Regions from separate parts of the Paenibacillus paludis genome, predicted to be linked through region 2. Evidence: a T-box and tRNA genes for the amino acid it is inferred to sense, from the RefSeq annotation. Region 2 holds a T-box; the other holds one or more tRNA genes.
What was found. A T-box is a leader RNA that pairs with one kind of tRNA and senses whether it is charged. The one in region 2 lies ahead of ACAN56_RS23565 (arginine--tRNA ligase), so its partner is inferred to be a tRNA-Arg.
Positions count from the first base shown of each region.

Region 1: it encodes a tRNA-Arg, which carries the amino acid that the T-box ahead of ACAN56_RS23565 (arginine--tRNA ligase) is inferred to sense. The anticodon was not compared.

Region 1 covers NZ_JBGJZP010000013.1:157,054-166,180, reverse strand. The annotation lists gene ACAN56_RS23100 (HPr family phosphocarrier protein) at 95-364, shown strand; gene ACAN56_RS23095 (GNAT family N-acetyltransferase) at 512-1,036, shown strand; gene ACAN56_RS23090 (SIMPL domain-containing protein) at 1,163-1,921, shown strand; gene ACAN56_RS23085 (PdaC/SigV domain-containing protein) at 2,158-3,258, shown strand; gene ACAN56_RS23080 (GDSL-type esterase/lipase family protein) at 3,380-4,018, shown strand; gene clpP (ATP-dependent Clp endopeptidase proteolytic subunit ClpP) at 4,119-4,715, opposite strand; tRNA gene ACAN56_RS23070 (tRNA-Arg) at 4,908-4,982, opposite strand; gene ACAN56_RS23065 (sugar-binding transcriptional regulator) at 5,315-6,367, shown strand; gene gap (type I glyceraldehyde-3-phosphate dehydrogenase) at 6,484-7,494, shown strand; gene ACAN56_RS23055 (phosphoglycerate kinase) at 7,605-8,786, shown strand; gene tpiA (triose-phosphate isomerase) at 8,820-9,127, shown strand, end outside.
Region 2 covers NZ_JBGJZP010000014.1:58,895-68,021, reverse strand. The annotation lists gene ACAN56_RS23595 (ABC transporter permease) at 1-562, shown strand, start outside; gene ACAN56_RS23590 (TetR/AcrR family transcriptional regulator) at 620-1,327, shown strand; gene ACAN56_RS23585 (DEAD/DEAH box helicase) at 1,555-4,896, shown strand; gene ACAN56_RS23580 (hypothetical protein) at 5,034-5,390, opposite strand; gene ACAN56_RS23575 (hypothetical protein) at 5,711-5,926, shown strand; gene ACAN56_RS23570 (YitT family protein) at 6,245-7,081, shown strand; T-box leader at 7,135-7,356, shown strand; gene ACAN56_RS23565 (arginine--tRNA ligase) at 7,445-9,127, shown strand, end outside.

The sequences.
Region 1 (9,127 bases), on a different contig from region 2:
TTTTTTTTCTAGTGTGGATGAGGTTATAATGATATAATATTATAAAATTAATGTGAAATTTTTGGGCAGATCTCAAATAGGGGGTAAGCGTTTCATGACAAAGCACCCGGTAGTTGTACGGTTGAAGACGGGGCTCCACGCTCGGCCGGCAGCATTGTTCGTGCAAGAAGCTAACAAGTTTTCGTCGGAGATTTTCGTGGAAAAAGACGATAAAAAGGTTAACGCCAAAAGCATCATGGGCATTATGAGCCTGGCGATCAGTTCCGGCACGGAGATTTATATTAGCGCGGATGGCGCCGATGCGGATCAAGCTGTAACCGCTTTGACTAGTCTTGTAAGCAAGGAAGAGCTTGAGAACCAATAATTTTGCAAGGTCTTACTTATTCGTACACCAGAAACGTTGCTGCTCTCCCTCTCCGGGAGACAGCCAGTTTAAAAAGCCCCTTTGCGGGCTTTTTTTATTACCTTGTTTAGGAAATTTGAATTTGATGAAACTACAAGGAGAATGAGGATGCACAATCAGGTGACTTTAGCAGAGCCGACAGTAGAGCTGGCGCCGCAGTACTTGGCATTTTACGAAGAATGGCTGGCAGGTGGAGAGATATTCGTCCCTTGGGTAATTGGCATTGATCCCACCGACTTCGCGGCTATGGTCCGGTATTTGCAGGATAACGCGGATGGCGTAAATCTTAAAGAAGGCTGGGTACCTAGTTCTACATACTGGTTGGTGAATGCAGATTCCAAAGTGGTGGGTGCAGTAAATATAAGGCATCGCCTGACTGGAAAACTGCTTCAGAGCGGGGGACATATTGGATATGGGATACTTCGCTCTGAGCGGCGCAAGGGATTGGCAACCGAGCTTCTGAGACAGGCCTTGCTGAAGGCGGGCGGGCTTGGGATTACCAAAGCGCTTGTCGTTTGCGATGACAGCAATATTGCTTCCGAACGGACGATCCGCAGAAACGGCGGGGTGGAGGATGGTTCATACATCGAAGAGGACGGCAACGTGATCCGGAGGTTTTGGATCGAGACGTGAAATGCAGGCGGAATGTAACCTCTGCAAATTTTTTCTTCAAAAGCCTTGGGGGATATGCAACTTTTGCCAAGCAGTTCCGTCTAGAGGGTACCAACAATTTTTGGAGAATGAAAGGGGATGGCAAGGATGAAGAAATGGGGCAAAACAGTCGGTACCGTATTGCTGGCGGGAAGTTTATTGGTAGGGGGTACGGCTTTAAGCGGAGTGCTTCAGGCTCCTGAAAAGGCTTACGCTGCTGAGGATGTGCAGAGAAATGTCGTTAGTGTTGTAGGTAAAGGCGAGCTTTCGATCAAGCCGGATATCGTGTATCTGTCGATCGGCGTCAGCACTTCTGCTGCAACAGCTGAAGAAGCACAGAAGTCCAATGGAGCCAAAATCACCAAGCTGACCAACCTGCTGAAAAAAACCTGGGGTATCGCGGATAAGGACATTCAGAGCACGCAATTTTATGTGCAGCCTAATTACGCCTACACTGAAAAAGACGGTCAACAGGTTAAGGGTTATAACGCCCAGCACACGCTGCAAGTCTCTTACCGCGATCTGACTAAGGTTGGGGGACTGCTGGATGCCGCTTCTACAGCGGGAGCGAACAACATCGGAAGTGCACGGTTTGCCATCGAGGATCCTTCTGCATTCGAAGCACAGGTTATTGAGAAAGCAATGGCTAATGCAGATGTGAAGGCAGCCGCGATTGCCAAAGTGGCCAAACGCAGTCTGGGCCAGGTCGTTACGGTTATCCAGAACGATGACGGTAATAACCCGGTTGTCTATATGGAGAGCGCCCAAATGTCCAAAGCATCGGCCGATATGGCTGCAGGCACTTCGGTTGAAGCGGGAGAAGTTAAAGTATCCACCCAGCTTAGTGTAATGTACGAGCTGAAATAAGAAAGCGACGGGTGAGGCGTTGCTTCCGCTGTGATGGCGGAGGTAACGCCTCTTTTTGCTTTTGAAGTACAGAAGCAGGTGTGAAATCTCTCAATTTGTTTAAAGTAATGTAATAAGACTCGTAATATTTGCAGGGAAACTTTAAGAAACTGTAAGGAGCGTTGTAACAACCACGGTTGCTGTTTATCTTATAATGGGAAGAGTCCATCATCGTACCAGCGGAAGGGGAAAAAAGTATGAAGTATATGTCGAAAGAACAGGCCCGTAAATGGGGTGCAGGATTAATGGCAGCAGGATTGCTGCTGGGCGGAGCTCTTCTGCCTGCAGAGACGAGCCAGGCCGCAGCGGCCAAGACACAGGCTAAAGTCAATTCATCACTTGTTGTATTAAAAACAAACGGAACGATTTCACAGCATACCGGGATCGTAAGCGCAGGGAAAGTATGGGTGCCGGTTGCTTTTATGCGTGATACTCTGGGTATGCCGTTGACGTATGATAAAACGGAGAAAACTTATACGATCGGGAACGGAATTACACGAACCAAGCTGATGGTCTCCGATTACGGCACCTCCATCTCGGTCAATAATTATTTCCTGGGAGAGTTTGAAGGCAAGATTATAAATAACCGTCTGTATGTTCCCTTTGATCTGCTCAGCGATTATTTGGGCTATAAGGGGGATTGGAATGCTGCCTCCGGACGGTTAAATGTGATAAAGAGAACACAAAATCCGATTACGGTAACGACTGAAACTTACAGCAAGGACTACAAGGACGCACCGATCAAGCTGGATTACCCGCAAATCAGCGGTTTGGACAATGCCAAAGCGCAGGCAGCGATTAATAATACCCTTAAGCAGACGTTCCTAAAGTATGCGGAAGGGGCTGAGAAAGAAATTGCCATTAGAGCCAAAGATGACCGCCCCTATGAATACGAAGGAGGATACGTGGTTACGTACAATCAGGACGGGGTGCTCAGCCTTGTGACCAGCCAGTATGGGTATACCGGCGGCGCTCATGGAATGACCTACCGCAATGCCTTTACCTTCTCGCTCAAGGACGGAAAGCAGCTATTGCTTGGAGATTTATTCGGTGCCAACCCCAACTATAAAAAAGAGCTTAATGCAAAGCTGGCGAAGCTGCTGAAAGCAAATGGCGGGTATCTTGGCGGCTTCACCGGCCTGAATACGGAGAAGGATTTCTATTTGAAAGACGGCAAGGCGGTCCTTTTCTTCCAGCTGTATGAATACACTGCATATGCTGCCGGATTCCCTGAGTTTACTTTCACGTTCAAGGAGCTGCTCCCCGGCGGAAGCAGTCCATTTGCCGCATTGAAGTAAATACAGTGACCTGACTGCGAATCCGCCAATGCCGGATACGGACATTTCCCCGTTACCGGATCACCTAACCGTTCATAAGCTAAAGGAGAAACCAGCTTAGGAGCGGGGAGGGAAAGTAACGATGAGTATTCAGTACACGGCGATTGGTGATTCGTTAACGACAGGATTTGGAGCTCTGCCGGGCAATGGGTTTGTTCCGGTCTACCGCCGGATGGCCGAGGCGCGGCTGCGGGTGCCGATCGAATTATCCAATTTGGGAGTCAACGGTTTGACCACAGATGGATTGGAGCAGAGGCTGAAGGGGGATTACAACTATCGGCTTGCCATCAGTGAGGCCGAATTGATTACGATGTCCATTGGCGGCAACGATTTGATCAAGGCGGCCAAAGCGGCGGGCGGCCGGCCGGGCGATCTGGCTCCGGTACTGCAAAAAGCGCTCCGGGAATGCAAGCGCAATTTGCATGACATTATGGGCACGCTTTCGCAGTTGAAGGCGGGCATGCGGAGACCCTATATTATCAGAATAGTAGGACTGTATAACCCCTATCCCCAGTTGACGGAAGCGACGGATTGGGTGCGGCAGTTTAACCACTATGCTGCGGGATATAGCAGCCCGGTATGCCGGTTCGCCTCTATATATAATGAATTTGCCGGCAACGAGCGGGGGCTGCTGTCATTAGATCATTTGCATCCTAACGGAAGAGGTTACCGTGTTATCGCCGGGAAGCTGGACACGTTGGGTTATGGGCGTCTGGGGTAATTCTTCATCAATAGAATAATGTACCTGAACTATAAAACAGCAAAAGAGGCCGGCGGGGATCACTTAGTGGTCCCAACCGGCCTCTTTGTTGTTGCTTGTATTAAACGCCGGCAGGCAGCGTCTTCTCGATAACTTTATCGACAATACCATATTCAGCTGCATCAGCTGCACTCATGAAATAGTCGCGGTCGGTATCCTTTTCGATCCGTTCCAGCGGCTGTCCTGTGCGCTCGGACAGAATGCGGTTCAGCTTGTCGCGCAGCTTGAGGATGCGGCGGGCGCGGATTTCGATGTCCGTTGCCTGACCTTGAGCACCGCCCAGAGGCTGGTGAATCATAATTTCGCTGTTAGGAAGTGCAAAACGTTTGCCTTTGGCACCGGCGTTCAGCAGGAAAGCTCCCATCGATGCGGCCATACCTACGCAAATCGTCGATACATCCGGTTTGATGTACTGCATTGTATCAAATATAGCCATACCTGCTGTAATGGAGCCACCAGGGCTGTTTACATACAGGTGAATATCCTTCTCCGGATCCTCGGCAGCCAGAAACAGCATTTGCGCGATGATGGAATTGGCTACCACGTCATTAACCTCCGTTCCAAGGAAAATGATGCGGTCCTTCAGCAGGCGGGAATAGATGTCATAAGCGCGCTCACCGCGGTTGCTCTGTTCTACTACCATAGGAATATAACTCACGTGGAAAACCTCCTTGAATTGGTTCTTCGAATGTGTTCATTTTTACTGTTACCGTATTAACCACATGATAAACAAATTCAAACAAAAAGTCAAAGAAAGTCAAACTTAGTTGCAAAAAAAAGAGCCATCACCTGGCTCTTTGGTTAATCATTAGTATGAGTGCTGCTAAATTATAGACAAATAAGAAAATAATGGCGCGCCCGCCAAGAATCGAACTTGGATCTCAGGCTTCGGAGGCCTACGTCATATCCATTGGACCACGGGCGCAACAGAAATTATTATAATACACTTATTATGCAAATGCAATGGATTCATCCTGTTGTTTGGAAAATATCTTTTCCCGGATGTCTGTGGCCTCATTTTTAGTCCGGCTGGAAGTATACAGTTTGGGCGTTTGTGCGGCCAGCACAAGACTTTCAGCCCCTTACATGGCTTGGCAGATGTATAAGATGAAAAGAGGTTGAGAATTATACTCTCGGAAGACTTGCACTCCGCGTAATATTTGGGTAGAATATGGGTGGGACTTAAAAAGTTAACCCGGGACATTTTGAGACCACGAACAAGGGAATAGAGAAAGACGAAGTTGCAGGAGTGAAAGCATGCGTAATTTATTAGAAATCCAAAAGCAGCTTCTGCCTGATCTCATGGAAACCCTTAAGAGACGGTACACGATTCTACATCAGATCATGCTGTCCGATATTATCGGACGCAGGACGCTCGCCGCTTCGCTTGATATGACTGAGCGGGTACTGCGCGCCGAGACGGATCTTCTGAAATCGCAAGGGCTCATTGAGATCGAGAGTGTCGGCATGCGCATCAGCGATGCCGGGCGCAGACTGCTTGACCTGCTGGAGCCGATCGCCAAGAGCTTGTTCGGCCTGGATGATCTGGAAGAGAAGATTCGCTCAACGTACGGTCTTAGTAAAGTCATAGTAGTGCCTGGCGATTGTGAGACATCGTTGTTTACCAAACGTGAGCTGGGCCGGGCAGGCGCCAAAGCGTTGCTGGGTGTGCTCCGTGCAGGCGATACGATTGCCGTCACCGGCGGCTCGACACTGGCCGAAATGGCCGATCAGCTGACACCGCCGTTATCCCATTCCTATAAGAACGCCTGGATTGTTCCGGCGCGCGGAGGACTTGGGGAAAGTATGGAGATTCAGGCCAATACCATTGCTTCGACGATGGCCAAACGGCTTGGAGCCAATTACCGGCTGCTGCATGTACCTGATCTGCTCAGCGGAGATGCTTATCAATCACTGGCGCTGGACTCCAATATTGGAGAAATCGTGCAAATCATCCGTAGATCGCGTATTATTGTTCATGGAATTGGCGATGCCATTGAAATGACCCACCGCCGTAAGCTTGATGAGACTACGGTCTCGGAAATACAGGAAGAAGGCGCGGTTGCCGAATCGTTCGGCTACTATTTCAATGAAGACGGTCAGGTTGTCCATACCATGCTGACGATGGGACTGCGACTGGAGGATATTATCCGGACGGAAGTTGTCATCGGAATCGCCGGAGGCAAACGCAAGGCGAAGGCCATTCATGCGATGCTGCGGTTTGGGCAAGAGGATATACTCGTCATAGACGAGGCAGCGGCTGTCGAAATCGGCAAAGAAATCGACGCACAAATACAGCAGGTCCTATAGCATCCAGTTTCTGGAGAGCATTCGCAGTTATTTTGCATTATACTTAACATTGTTGTCTTGACAAGCTTAACAGCCTGTCTTGAATAAATAAAACGAAATCTAGGAGGAACTATTCAATGAGTGTAAAAGTTGGTATTAACGGTTTTGGACGTATTGGACGCCTTGCATTCCGCCGTATTCAAAATGTAGAAGGTATCGAAGTGGTAGCAATCAATGACTTGACTGATGCTAAGATGCTTGCTCATTTGCTTAAATATGATACAACTCAAGGTAAATTCCAGGGTGAAGTTGAAGTTCACGACGGATTCTTCAAAGTAAACGGCAAAGAAGTTAAGGTTCTGGCTAACCGTAACCCTGAAGAACTTCCTTGGGGCGACCTCGGTGTTGACATCGTGCTGGAATGCACAGGTTTCTTCACAACTAAAGAAGCAGCTGAGAAACACTTGAAAGGCGGAGCTAAGAAAGTAGTTATTTCTGCTCCAGCTACAGGCGACATGAAAACTGTCGTTTACAACGTTAACCATGACATTCTGGATGGTACTGAAACAGTTATCTCCGGCGCATCTTGCACAACTAACTGCCTGGCTCCAATGGCAAAAGTGCTGAACGACAAGTTCGGTATCGTTGAAGGCTTGATGACAACTATCCACGCTTACACTGGTGACCAGAACACTCTTGATGCTCCACACGCTAAAGGCGACTTCAGACGCGCCCGTGCTGCTGCTGAGAACATCATCCCTAACACTACCGGTGCTGCTAAAGCCATCGGCCTGGTTATTCCAGATCTGAAAGGCAAACTTGACGGAGCTGCTCAACGTGTGCCTGTAGCTACAGGTTCCCTGACTGAGCTGGTTACTGTTCTTAACAAGAGCGTTACTGTTGAAGAGCTGAACGCAGCAATGAAAGAAGCTTCCGATCCAGAAACTTACGGCTACACTGAAGATGAAATCGTATCTTCCGACATCAAAGGCATGACTTTCGGTTCCCTGTTCGATGCAACACAAACTAAAGTCCTGACTGTTGGCGACAAACAACTGGTTAAAACTGTTGCTTGGTATGACAATGAAATGTCCTACACTGCACAACTTGTTCGCACTTTGGAACACTTCGCTAAACTTGCTCAATAAGATCGTTTTTATATAAGCAGCATCTATAGAGCGGAAACAGAAGTTCCTTGTTTCCGCTCTTTCTAAATGGATTCGTGAGTGAACCAATATGGGTGTGGAGGAAACTAATCATGAACAAAAAGAGCGTCCGTGATGTAGAAGTAGCAGGCAAACGCGTATTCGTACGCGTCGATTTCAATGTGCCAGTGGAAGACGGTAAAATCACTGATGATACACGTATCCGCGAAACACTTCCAACGATTAAATACCTGATCGAGAACGGTGCAAAGGTCATTCTGGCCAGCCATATGGGCCGTCCTAAGGGTCAATTCGTTGATTCCATGCGCCTTACCGGTGCTGCTGTACGTCTGTCCGAGCTGCTCGGCAAACCAGTTGCCAAAGCTGATGAAGCGATCGGCGATGCTGTTAAAGCACAAATTGCTGAACTGAACAACGGTGATGTGCTTGTGCTTGAGAATGTCCGTTTCTATCCGGGTGAAGAAAAGAACGATCCTGAACTGGCTAAGCAGTTCGCGGAACTGGCTGACCTGTTCGTCAACGACGCATTCGGCGCAGCTCACCGTGCACATGCTTCGACTGAAGGCATCGCTCACTTCCTGCCGGCTGTATCCGGTCTTCTGATGGAGAAAGAATTGTCTGTTCTGGGCAAAGCTCTTTCGAACCCTGAGCGTCCTTTCACTGCCATCATCGGCGGTTCCAAGGTTAAAGACAAGATCGACGTTATCGACAACCTGCTGACTTTGGCTGACAATGTACTGATCGGCGGCGGCCTTTCCTATACATTCACTAAAGCTCAAGGCTTCGAAATCGGAAATTCCTTGGTAGACAACGACAAACTTGATGTTGCTCTTGGATTTATCGAGAAGGCTAAAGCACTAGGCAAAAACTTCGTACTTCCGGTTGACGTAGTTGTAGCCGATAAGTTCGGCGCAGACGCCAACACCAAAATTGTTGATACAACTGACATTCCTGCAGATTGGGAAGGTCTGGACATCGGTCCTAAAACTCGTGAAATTTATGCCGATATCATCAAAAACTCCAAGCTGGTTGTATGGAACGGACCTATGGGTGTGTTCGAAATCGACATCTTTGCTGAAGGTACAAAGGCTGTAGCACAGGCTTGTGCGACAACCGAAGGTTACACTGTAATCGGTGGCGGTGATTCCGCAGCTGCAGCAGAGAAATTCCACCTGGCTGACCAAATGGATCATATCTCCACTGGCGGCGGCGCATCACTCGAGTTCATGGAAGGCAAGGCACTTCCTGGCGTAGAAGCACTGAACGACAAGTAAGACGTAGAAGGTAGAAGGAGGCAATCCATTACTATGAGTAGAACACCTATTATCGCCGGGAACTGGAAGATGTTCAAAACCGTTCCGGAAGCAGAAGGCTTCATCGCTGAAGTCAAAGGCCAAGCAGAAGTAGCAGGCGTAGAGACTGTTGTTTGCGCTCCATTTACTAACCTGCCAGCACTGGTAGCAGCAGTTAAAGGCACAAGCATCAAGATCGGTGCACAAAACCTGCACTTCGAAGATAACGGCGCTTATACAGGCGAAATCAGCGGTGTAATGCTGAAGGACCTTGGCGTAGAGTATGTTATCATCGGGCACTCCGAACGTCGCGCTTATTTTGG
Region 2 (9,127 bases):
CTTTGTCTTCTTCTTCGTCTTTCTGATTGCCGGCGTTTCCTTGCTGCGGGAACGGACTACCGGAACCCTGGAACGTCTGCTCTCTACCCCGCTGAAGCGCTGGGAAGTCGTTCTTGGCTACGTGTGCGGTTTCGGGATTTTCACCGTATTCCAGGCGCTGCTGATCTCCTGGTTTTCCATTCAGGTGCTGGGAATTATGATGGCTGGCAGCTTCGGTTATGTCCTGCTTGTGACACTGCTGCTGTCGATGACGGCGCTGACGCTTGGTACACTGCTCTCGGCTTTTGCTGCCAATGAGCTGCAGATGATGCAGTTCATTCCGCTAATCATCGTGCCGCAGATTTTCTTAAGCGGGCTGTTCCCGATGGATACGCTCCCAGTGTGGCTGCAGCGGATCGGGCTGGCGACACCGATCTATTACGGCTCGGAAGCGCTGATGGACATCATGATCCGCGGCAAAGGCTGGAGCGACATCGCGCTGGATGTCTTTGTTCTGATCGGTTTCTCTCTGCTGTTCATGCTGCTGAATGTGCTGGCCCTGCGCAAACACCGCAAAATGTAATTTCGCAAGCAGCTATGATAATATAAACGGAAAATACGAGGTTTGGAGGGCAAAAGAATGGAGACGGACAATGCTGCGGGGCAGCAGCATGAGGGGGAGCAGTGGATTGAGGAGCTGCTGGCCATCAGTCAGGAAGAAAAAATGACGCCGAAGCAGATCGCCATTCTGGAGGCGGCGATTGAAATATTTTCAGATAAAGGATATTCGGCTGCGGCTACCAGTGAAATTGCCCAGAAGGCGGGGGTGGCGGAAGGGACGATCTTCCGCTATTACAAGACCAAAAAGGATCTGCTGCTCTCCATTGTCGGGCCGACGATGAGCCGCATGATCGCGCCCTTTGTCATGCGCAATTTCGACGGCGTGCTGGATGGTCCTCCCGAGAGCTATGAGGCATTTCTGCGGGCTTTTATGGTCAACCGGCTGGAATTCGCCCGCAAGAACTTTAAGATTCTGAAAATTCTTATTCAGGAAATCCCCTTTCAGCCCGCATTAAGGGAACAGTTCGCCGAGAATGTTCTCGGCCAGGTACTGGAGCGGGTAACCGCCATTACCGAGCATTTCAAGGAAAAGGGCGAAATTATCGACATGCCCACACCCGCAATTATCCGGTTTACGGTCTCTTCTGTAATCGGATATCTGCTGGCCCGTCTGCTGTTCCTGCCGGATAGCGATTGGAATGATGAAGAAGAGATTGAGCAGACTTTGGCTTTCATGCTGTACGGTATCAGCGGACCGGCAGTACGCCCAGAAGCGAAGGGAACTTAGGCCGGAAATTTACACTGACACTTTCAATAGAAGGGCCAACTCCAAACCGCAGAAATGCGGTTTGGAGTTGGCCTTTTTTTACATTGCAAACACTTAGAGTGATCCCGCACCGCAGCATCTGCTCAGGATTCCGGTAAATGGTTTTGAAGGCGTACGCCTGTTCTGTTATTATGGGTACTATAGCAAATTCGGACTTATGGACAAGACAAAAGGAAGTGATTAGGGCTGTGGGTTTCTATGTGCCGGAACGGGTAATCAGGCTGCTATGCGGCGGTGCTGCTTTGGAGCAGGGAACGGTTTATTATGAAGCGGATAAGGTCACGCTGACCTATGCGGAGAACAATGTTGAGCTGGAATATTCAAAATACCGGGCTGAGGTTCAAGGCCTCGAAAGCTACGAAGTGGTGCTTGCTATAGACAGTGACGGTGATGTAAATGGGGAATGCACCTGCCCTGCATACCACCACGGCGGAGCTTTTTGCAAGCATATCGCAGCTGTTCTCGTCAATATACTCCGTCAGGAAATGGACACGGAACTCTCCAGAAGTATGGCCGGCCCCAGTCTCCACCTTCACGGAGGCTCCACCGGAGAGAGCGGCAGACTTACTCCGCGTAATCCGGAACCTGCAGCCTTTGGCTCAGGGGAACATACGGGTGACCGGAAGCTGGTGACCAGCATGCTGGATATGTTCGGCAGCTCCCGGAAGCGTCCAAGCGGCACCGGAACCTATAGCGATATCAGAACTCCGCTTCAGGTTGAGTTCATCTGTAAGCCGGTTCTGTACACCGATGGCACTCATAAGCTTGGAATTGAACTGAAGATCGGATTAGAGCGGCTTTATATTGTGCAGAAAATCAGAGCTTTTCTCGAGCGCATCCACCGTGGGGAATCCTTTGAGTTCACCAAGCATTTTATCTATGACCCTTCCTTGCACAGCTTCAATAAAGAAGACAATGCGGTGATTCTGAAGCTGATCGAAGTCCTTTTAAATGAAAAGATGTACCGCGAAGCTGTCAGTCCACATACGCATTATTCGGGTGGCCCGGGAGGGGAACGGCTGCTGCCGGTTCCGCCTTTTTTCTGGGAGCAAGTTCAGCCTGCGCTAACAGCAGTATCCTCTGTACAATTGCAGCATGGGGGAATAAGCACGGAAGGGCTTCAGATCACAAACGCTCCCCCTCCGCTGAGCTTTCAATTCGATCAAACCCCGGATAACAGCTACCGTCTGGATATCCAGGGGCTTGCGCAGCTTACAGTCATGGAGGATTACGGGCTTATCTTGTCTGAAGGCAGGCTGCTGAAGCTGCCGGTTCAGGAATGCCAGCGTCTCTCCGAGCTTAAGAAAATGCTGGCGTCCTCCCGCAAAGATGAAATTGCCATTACCCCGGAGCAAATGGAGCCTTTTATGGACAAGGTGATTCCCGGGCTGAAAAAGCTGGGCCATGTGCATATTGCCGAGGCTATCCAAGGCCGCATCATCCAGGCACAGCTTCAAGCCAGACTTTATCTTGACCGGATAAGAGACCGGCTGCTGGCAGGCCTTGAGTTTCAATACGGCAATATTGTGATTAATCCGCTCGATGAGAAAGCACGCGAACGGGGCAATGAGGTAATTCTGATGCGGGACGGGGAAACCGAAGGGCGGATTCTTGCGCTGATGGATCATGCTTCTTTTACCCAAACGGAAAGCGGCTATATTATGAGCGATGAGGACGGCGAATTTGATTTTCTGTATCATACCGTGCCGCTGCTGGAGCCGTTGCTTGAGGTATATGCCACTACTGCTGTCAAGGGAAGACTGCTCACCGGAACAGCCCTGCCGAAGGTAACCTTAAGCTGGAACGAAAAAACCGACTGGCTGGACTTCAAGTTCGCCATGGAAGGAATCCCCGAAACGGAAATTGTACTGGTGCTGAAATCGCTGCAGGAGAAACGCCGCTATTACCGGCTGCCGGATGGGGCGCTGCTGCCGCTGGAGAGTGCGGAATTCTTAGAAATCATCACCTTTATGAACGAAATCGGAATCCGTCAGGATGAGCTCAAAAGCCCGCAGTTCTCTCTCCCCCTGGCCCGCGGCCTGCATTTGAATGGCGACAGCGCGGGGGACTCCGTCACCATGGGACGCTCCCTGCGCCGGCTTCTGGCCAACATGCAGAATCCCGAAAATCTTGATTTCCCTGTGCCGGACAGCCTTGTTCCCGTACTCCGGGATTATCAGCAATATGGTTTCCAGTGGCTGAAGACGCTGGCCCACTACCGGTTCGGCGGCATCCTGGCCGATGATATGGGTCTCGGCAAAACGCTGCAGAGCATCGCCTTCCTGCTCTCAGAGCTTAAGGATATCCGGCAGGGAGGCCACCCTGCGCTGATCATCGCTCCGGCCTCCCTGCTCTACAACTGGCAGAATGAGCTGAAGAAATTCGCCCCGGAGATCAAAGCGGCCATAGCCGACGGGAACTTAACCGAACGCCGACGGACACTGAAGAACACCGCTGGAAACGATGTAATTATCACCTCCTATCCGCTGCTGCGCCGTGATATTGAAGAGTACGCCAAGCATTCCTTCCACACCCTGTTTCTGGATGAGGCGCAGGTCATCAAGAATCATGCGACCCAGACGGCTCAGGCGGTAAAAATATTGCAGGCGCGTTACCGCTTCGCGCTTACCGGAACGCCGGTAGAAAATGCTCTGGAGGATCTATGGTCGATCTTCGGAGTTGTGTTTCCCGGACTGTTTCCGGGCAAAAAGGCCTTTCATGACCTGCCCCGGGAGACGGTTGCGAGGCGGGCTCGGCCTTTTCTGCTGCGCCGCCTAAAAAGCGATGTACTGAAAGAGCTGCCTGATAAAATCGAATCTCTGCAGGCCTCCGAGCTGCTGCCTGAGCAGAAAAAACTGTATGTCGCTTATCTCGCCAGGCTGCGCAAGGAAGCGCTCAAGCATCTGGACAACGACGGGTTTGGCAACGGCAGAATCAAGGTGCTTGCCGGGCTGACCCGGCTGCGCCAGCTCTGCTGCCACCCCGCGCTGTTCATTGCAGGCTATACCGGCGGCTCGGCGAAATTCGAACAGCTGCTGGAGATTATTGAAGAATGCCGCAGCTCCGGCAAACGGATGCTGATATTCTCCCAGTTCACCGAAATGCTCGGCCTGATCGGCCGTGAACTGGGCCTGCTGGGTGTGCAGCATTTCTATCTCGATGGCCAGACGCCTTCAGCCCAACGGGTGGAGCTCTGCAACAGGTTCAATGAGGGTGAACGGGATCTTTTCCTGATTTCACTAAAAGCGGGTGGTACCGGACTGAACCTGACGGGAGCGGACACGGTCATTCTCTACGATCTCTGGTGGAATCCCGCTGTCGAGCAGCAAGCTGCCGACCGGGCCCACCGGATCGGGCAAAAGAAGGTGGTTCAGGTGATCCGCCTCGTAGCACAGGGGACTGTCGAGGATAAGATGTACGAGCTTCAGCAGAAGAAAAAGAACCTGATCGACGAAGTCATCCAACCGGGCCAGGAGGCCATTTCTGCCTTAAGCGAGCAGGATATCCGTGAAATCCTGATGCTTTCATAAATTGGCCATGCACGCTTATCTCCTGGCACAGCAAGCAGGGACTTTCACAGCCTAAGGCTGGGGATGTCCCTGTTTGCTGTATTTTTTTAGAATGACATAAGGATTTGTTACTCTACCGGGTTCGGACTCCGCAGATATTACAACTCGTCACTCCATTTCTCATACGTTACAACACGATGGGCATCCACCAATTGACCGTCAGCTTGTTTGCCCCATACTGAAATCCCTGCTTTTTCTCCTAGGTCATCGCCTGTAAAGAGAAATTCGAAAGCATCCAGATCGGCAAAGTAGTCTCTGGTCACCACCTCGCCTGGTGCGATTTCGACAACTTCACTCACATATAAAGTTCTTGTAGTACCCAGGAAGTAACCTAGAATATTAATAACCAGTACTTCTGCAGCAGCCCGATTCACAATCTTTACAGTTACAAGCTGCGCCGGTCTTACGCCAAGAACAGGATTATTCTCTATAGGTCCAGTAGATAATGTGGTCATCCCGTCTTATTCCTCCTTTCAATCCACTCATTTGTGAATATTAAACTCTGATTCTAGCGGTAGTGTTAATTGATCGCACAATATATTAATATTCGTGTGCTACCCTGACGGTGTGGACAGAAGACAGGCTCCATTCACCAAATCCTGCAGCAGTGCATAAAGTGTACAAAAGAGAGTTCGCCCACTAGTGGCCGCTGTTCTGAAAGAATGTATACGGAAGAAGGGAGTCCATGCCCCCTCCTGGAAAAGGAAAGAAAACGAGCATAAAAAAACAACCGGCAAACCCTAAAACGCAAAGTCCAAAGGGGCTGGAGTTTGCAGTGGCTGCCCTTCTTTTATCAGGCAAGTTAAAGGTAGACTCTGTCCAGATGTTCACGGACGCTTCGCTTCTTGTCAGCCTGGTTGGCAAATATAAATCACTTGGCAATTTGAGCGACAGCAACGTTGATAAACTGGTCAGCTTTCTCAACGACAACAGCAGCCTGACCTTGAACGAGATCATGGCCGCTTTGAAGAAAAAATCAGACAACTCTTGAGTGGAGGAATAAAGGGAGGCCTAGCACGTATGGACAATTTTGACGGTGAAGATTTTGCCGGGGGGATCCTGCTGGTCATTGTAATTGCGCTGCTTATCTTTGGTTCAACGGATATTAAGGATCTTACCGCTGCGCCCACTTCCGATTGAAACGGGACCCCTTACTTGAATTAAAATCATTTACATCCCATATAAGGCTTGTTATGATTAAAGTATCAAAAGAGCTGCGCAACTTATGTTTGCTACAAAGCGATTAAAGGATGATTTTTTCCTTTAATCGCTTTTTTGTGTGAGCTTTAAAATCATGGAGGTATATCGTATGAACAAAAGAGTACATGATATGGTTATGCTGCTTCTCGGGGCATTTATTTTTGCGCTGGCAGTCAATTTATTTGTGATTCCCAATGACTTTGGTGAGGGTGGCGTGACAGGGATATCGATCATTCTGTATTATTTGCTGAAATGGTCACCTGCGCTGGTCGGCATCATCTTGAACGGGATTTTGCTGATCATCGGCTATAAGCTGCTGGATAAAAAAACGACGGGATATACCATCATCGCTGTTGCCTTTAACTCCCTGTTCCTGTACTTGACCAAGAACTGGCAGATCGCTTCGGATGAGCCAGTGATTAACGCTATTTTCGCGGGTCTGTTTGCCGGGGTCGGGATTGGACTGATCATCCGGGTCGGCGGCACGACTGCAGGTACGACAATTCTGGCTCGTCTTGCCAATAAATATTGGGATTGGAATATCAGCTATGCCTTGCTGTTCTTTGACCTTATCGTTGCCACACTGTCCGCCTTCGTCATTGGTATCGAAAAGATGATGTTTACGTTCGTTATCCTCTATATCGGAACCAAAGCCATGGAGTTCATTATCGAGGGCTTGAATCCTAAAAAAGCAGTGACCATCATCTCGGCACACTATGACAGCATTGCCGTACGGGTTACGGAGATTATGGACCGCGGAGTAACGGTGCTCCGGGGATACGGCTATTACACCGGCGAAGAAAAGGAAGTCCTTTACATCGTAATTAGTAAGCAGGAAGTTTCCATGCTCAAAAAAATCGTACGGGCTGAGGACAAAAATGCTTTTGTCACGATCCACGATGTACGCGACGTGTTTGGTGAAGGATTTATTGATATTTCTAAATAAGCCAACCGGCTATTGATTTATTCCATAAATTCGCTATACTGATAAAAATCAATATACAATCGATGAACGGGAAAGTAGTTGCCTTGGACCCTAGTCCCCAGCGAGCCGGAAGAGTGAGAGCCGGTACAGGCCAGTTAATGAAGCGCACCCGGGAGATGGACTTCTGAACTGATAGTAGGAAGCCCCGGCTGAAGACCGTTAACCTGTAAGGTGGCTAAACCAAGTTGTTTAGCAACGAGAGTGGTACCGCGAGCGCTAAAGCCCTCGTCTCTTTTAGAGACGTGGGCTTTTTTTGATGTTTTTTAGCCCGCTAAGTACATGTAACGCAAATCTGCTTCAAGAATTTTAAAGGAGGTTCATCCCGTGTTAAGCCAACTTATCAGAACAAGCCTGGAACAAAGCGTCCAGCAGGTATTCAGCAGCCTGAGCGCTGCCGCACCAGAACATTTAACCATCGCTCTTGAACAGCCCGCTAATCCGGATTTCGGCGACTACTCCAGCAATATTGCCATGCAGCTGGCCAAAGTCCTGCGCAAGGCCCCAATGGCTATTGCCGAGCTGATCACAGCGGAGCTTGGGCAACAGGAGGCGATCAAGGGTTTGCTGCAGCGAATCGAGGTTGCGGCTCCGGGCTTCATCAATATGTACGTGAATTGGCAGGAGTGGGCAAATCACAGCTTTGAGCTGCCGCCAGGGAACGGGAATAAGGTGATCATTGAGCATACTTCTGTGAACCCAAATAAATCCATGCATATTGGACATCTGAGAAACTCCTGTATTGGAGATGCGCTGGTTAGGATTTTGAAAAAAACAGGTTACGACGTGGAAGTTCACAACTATGTGGATGACCTTGGCAATCAGCTGGCAGATACGGTGGTCGGGCTAATGAATGTGCCGCTCGCGGGTGATCATGTCCGCTTCGGTGATTATTGCTGGGATATCTACGCCGGAATCAATAAGGAATATGCGTTGCATCCTGAGACGATCCATAAACGGACGGAGATTCTCCACGCATTGGAAGAAGGAAACGGCAATACCGCTTGGCTCGGCAGCCTTGTGGCTGAACGGATTGTGAGAGAACATGTTGAGGAAATGAAAAACTTCAGCATCACCTACGATTTGCTGGTGTGGGAGAGCAGCATTTTAAAAGAGGGATTTTGGTCCTCTGCTTTTGCGCTGCTGGAACAGACAGCCGTTTTTGTTCAGGAAACCGAGGGCAAGCTGGCGGGATGCTGGATTCTGAAGCAATCGGCAACAGAAGGCACAGGGGCGGATTCAGAGGAACATCAGAAAGATAAGGTGCTGGTGCGCTCGAACGGGATTTTGACCTACACCGCCAAGGACATCGCCTATCATCTCTGGAAATTCGGACTGCTGGACAAAAACTTCTCCTACAGCGAGTTTAATGCAGGCGTTTGGACGACGGGTCCAAGTGGACAGCAGATGCCTTTTGGAGAGGCAGATATGGTAGTTAACGTCATTGATTACCGGCAGGAGTATCCGCAGGCGATGGTGAAGCAGGCTTTAGAGGTATTGGGATATGCCGGGCAAGCCGGGAAGCTTCATCATGTAAGCTATGGCGTGGTTTCTCTTAGTCCGGCTTCCGCCGCTGAACTGGGGATCGATACCTCGGACGGCAAAACCTCTTACGCCATGTCCGGCCGTCAGGGCATCGGCATCAAGGTCACCGAGCTGGTCCAGCTCATGGAGAACACCATTGAAGCCACCCGCTCCGACAAAAACGGCCTGTCCAGCCGGCTGATCGCCACAGCTGCAATCCGTTACTATCTGCTGCGTTTCAATCTGGGGACGGAGATTGTGTTTGATTTCAAGCAGGCGACCGAGATTTCCGGCAATACCGGCGTATACCTGATGTATACCTATGCACGTGCAGGCAGTGTACTCAGTAAAGCCGCTGGAATGGAGGCAGGAGCCGTATTGGGAGCAGCGGCAGCGGCAACGTTGAAGACGGATGCAATGGCGGTAAATACGGCGGCGAGAGCGGTACTGGCGGCGGATGGGGCAGTCGATGCGGCGGCGGATGGG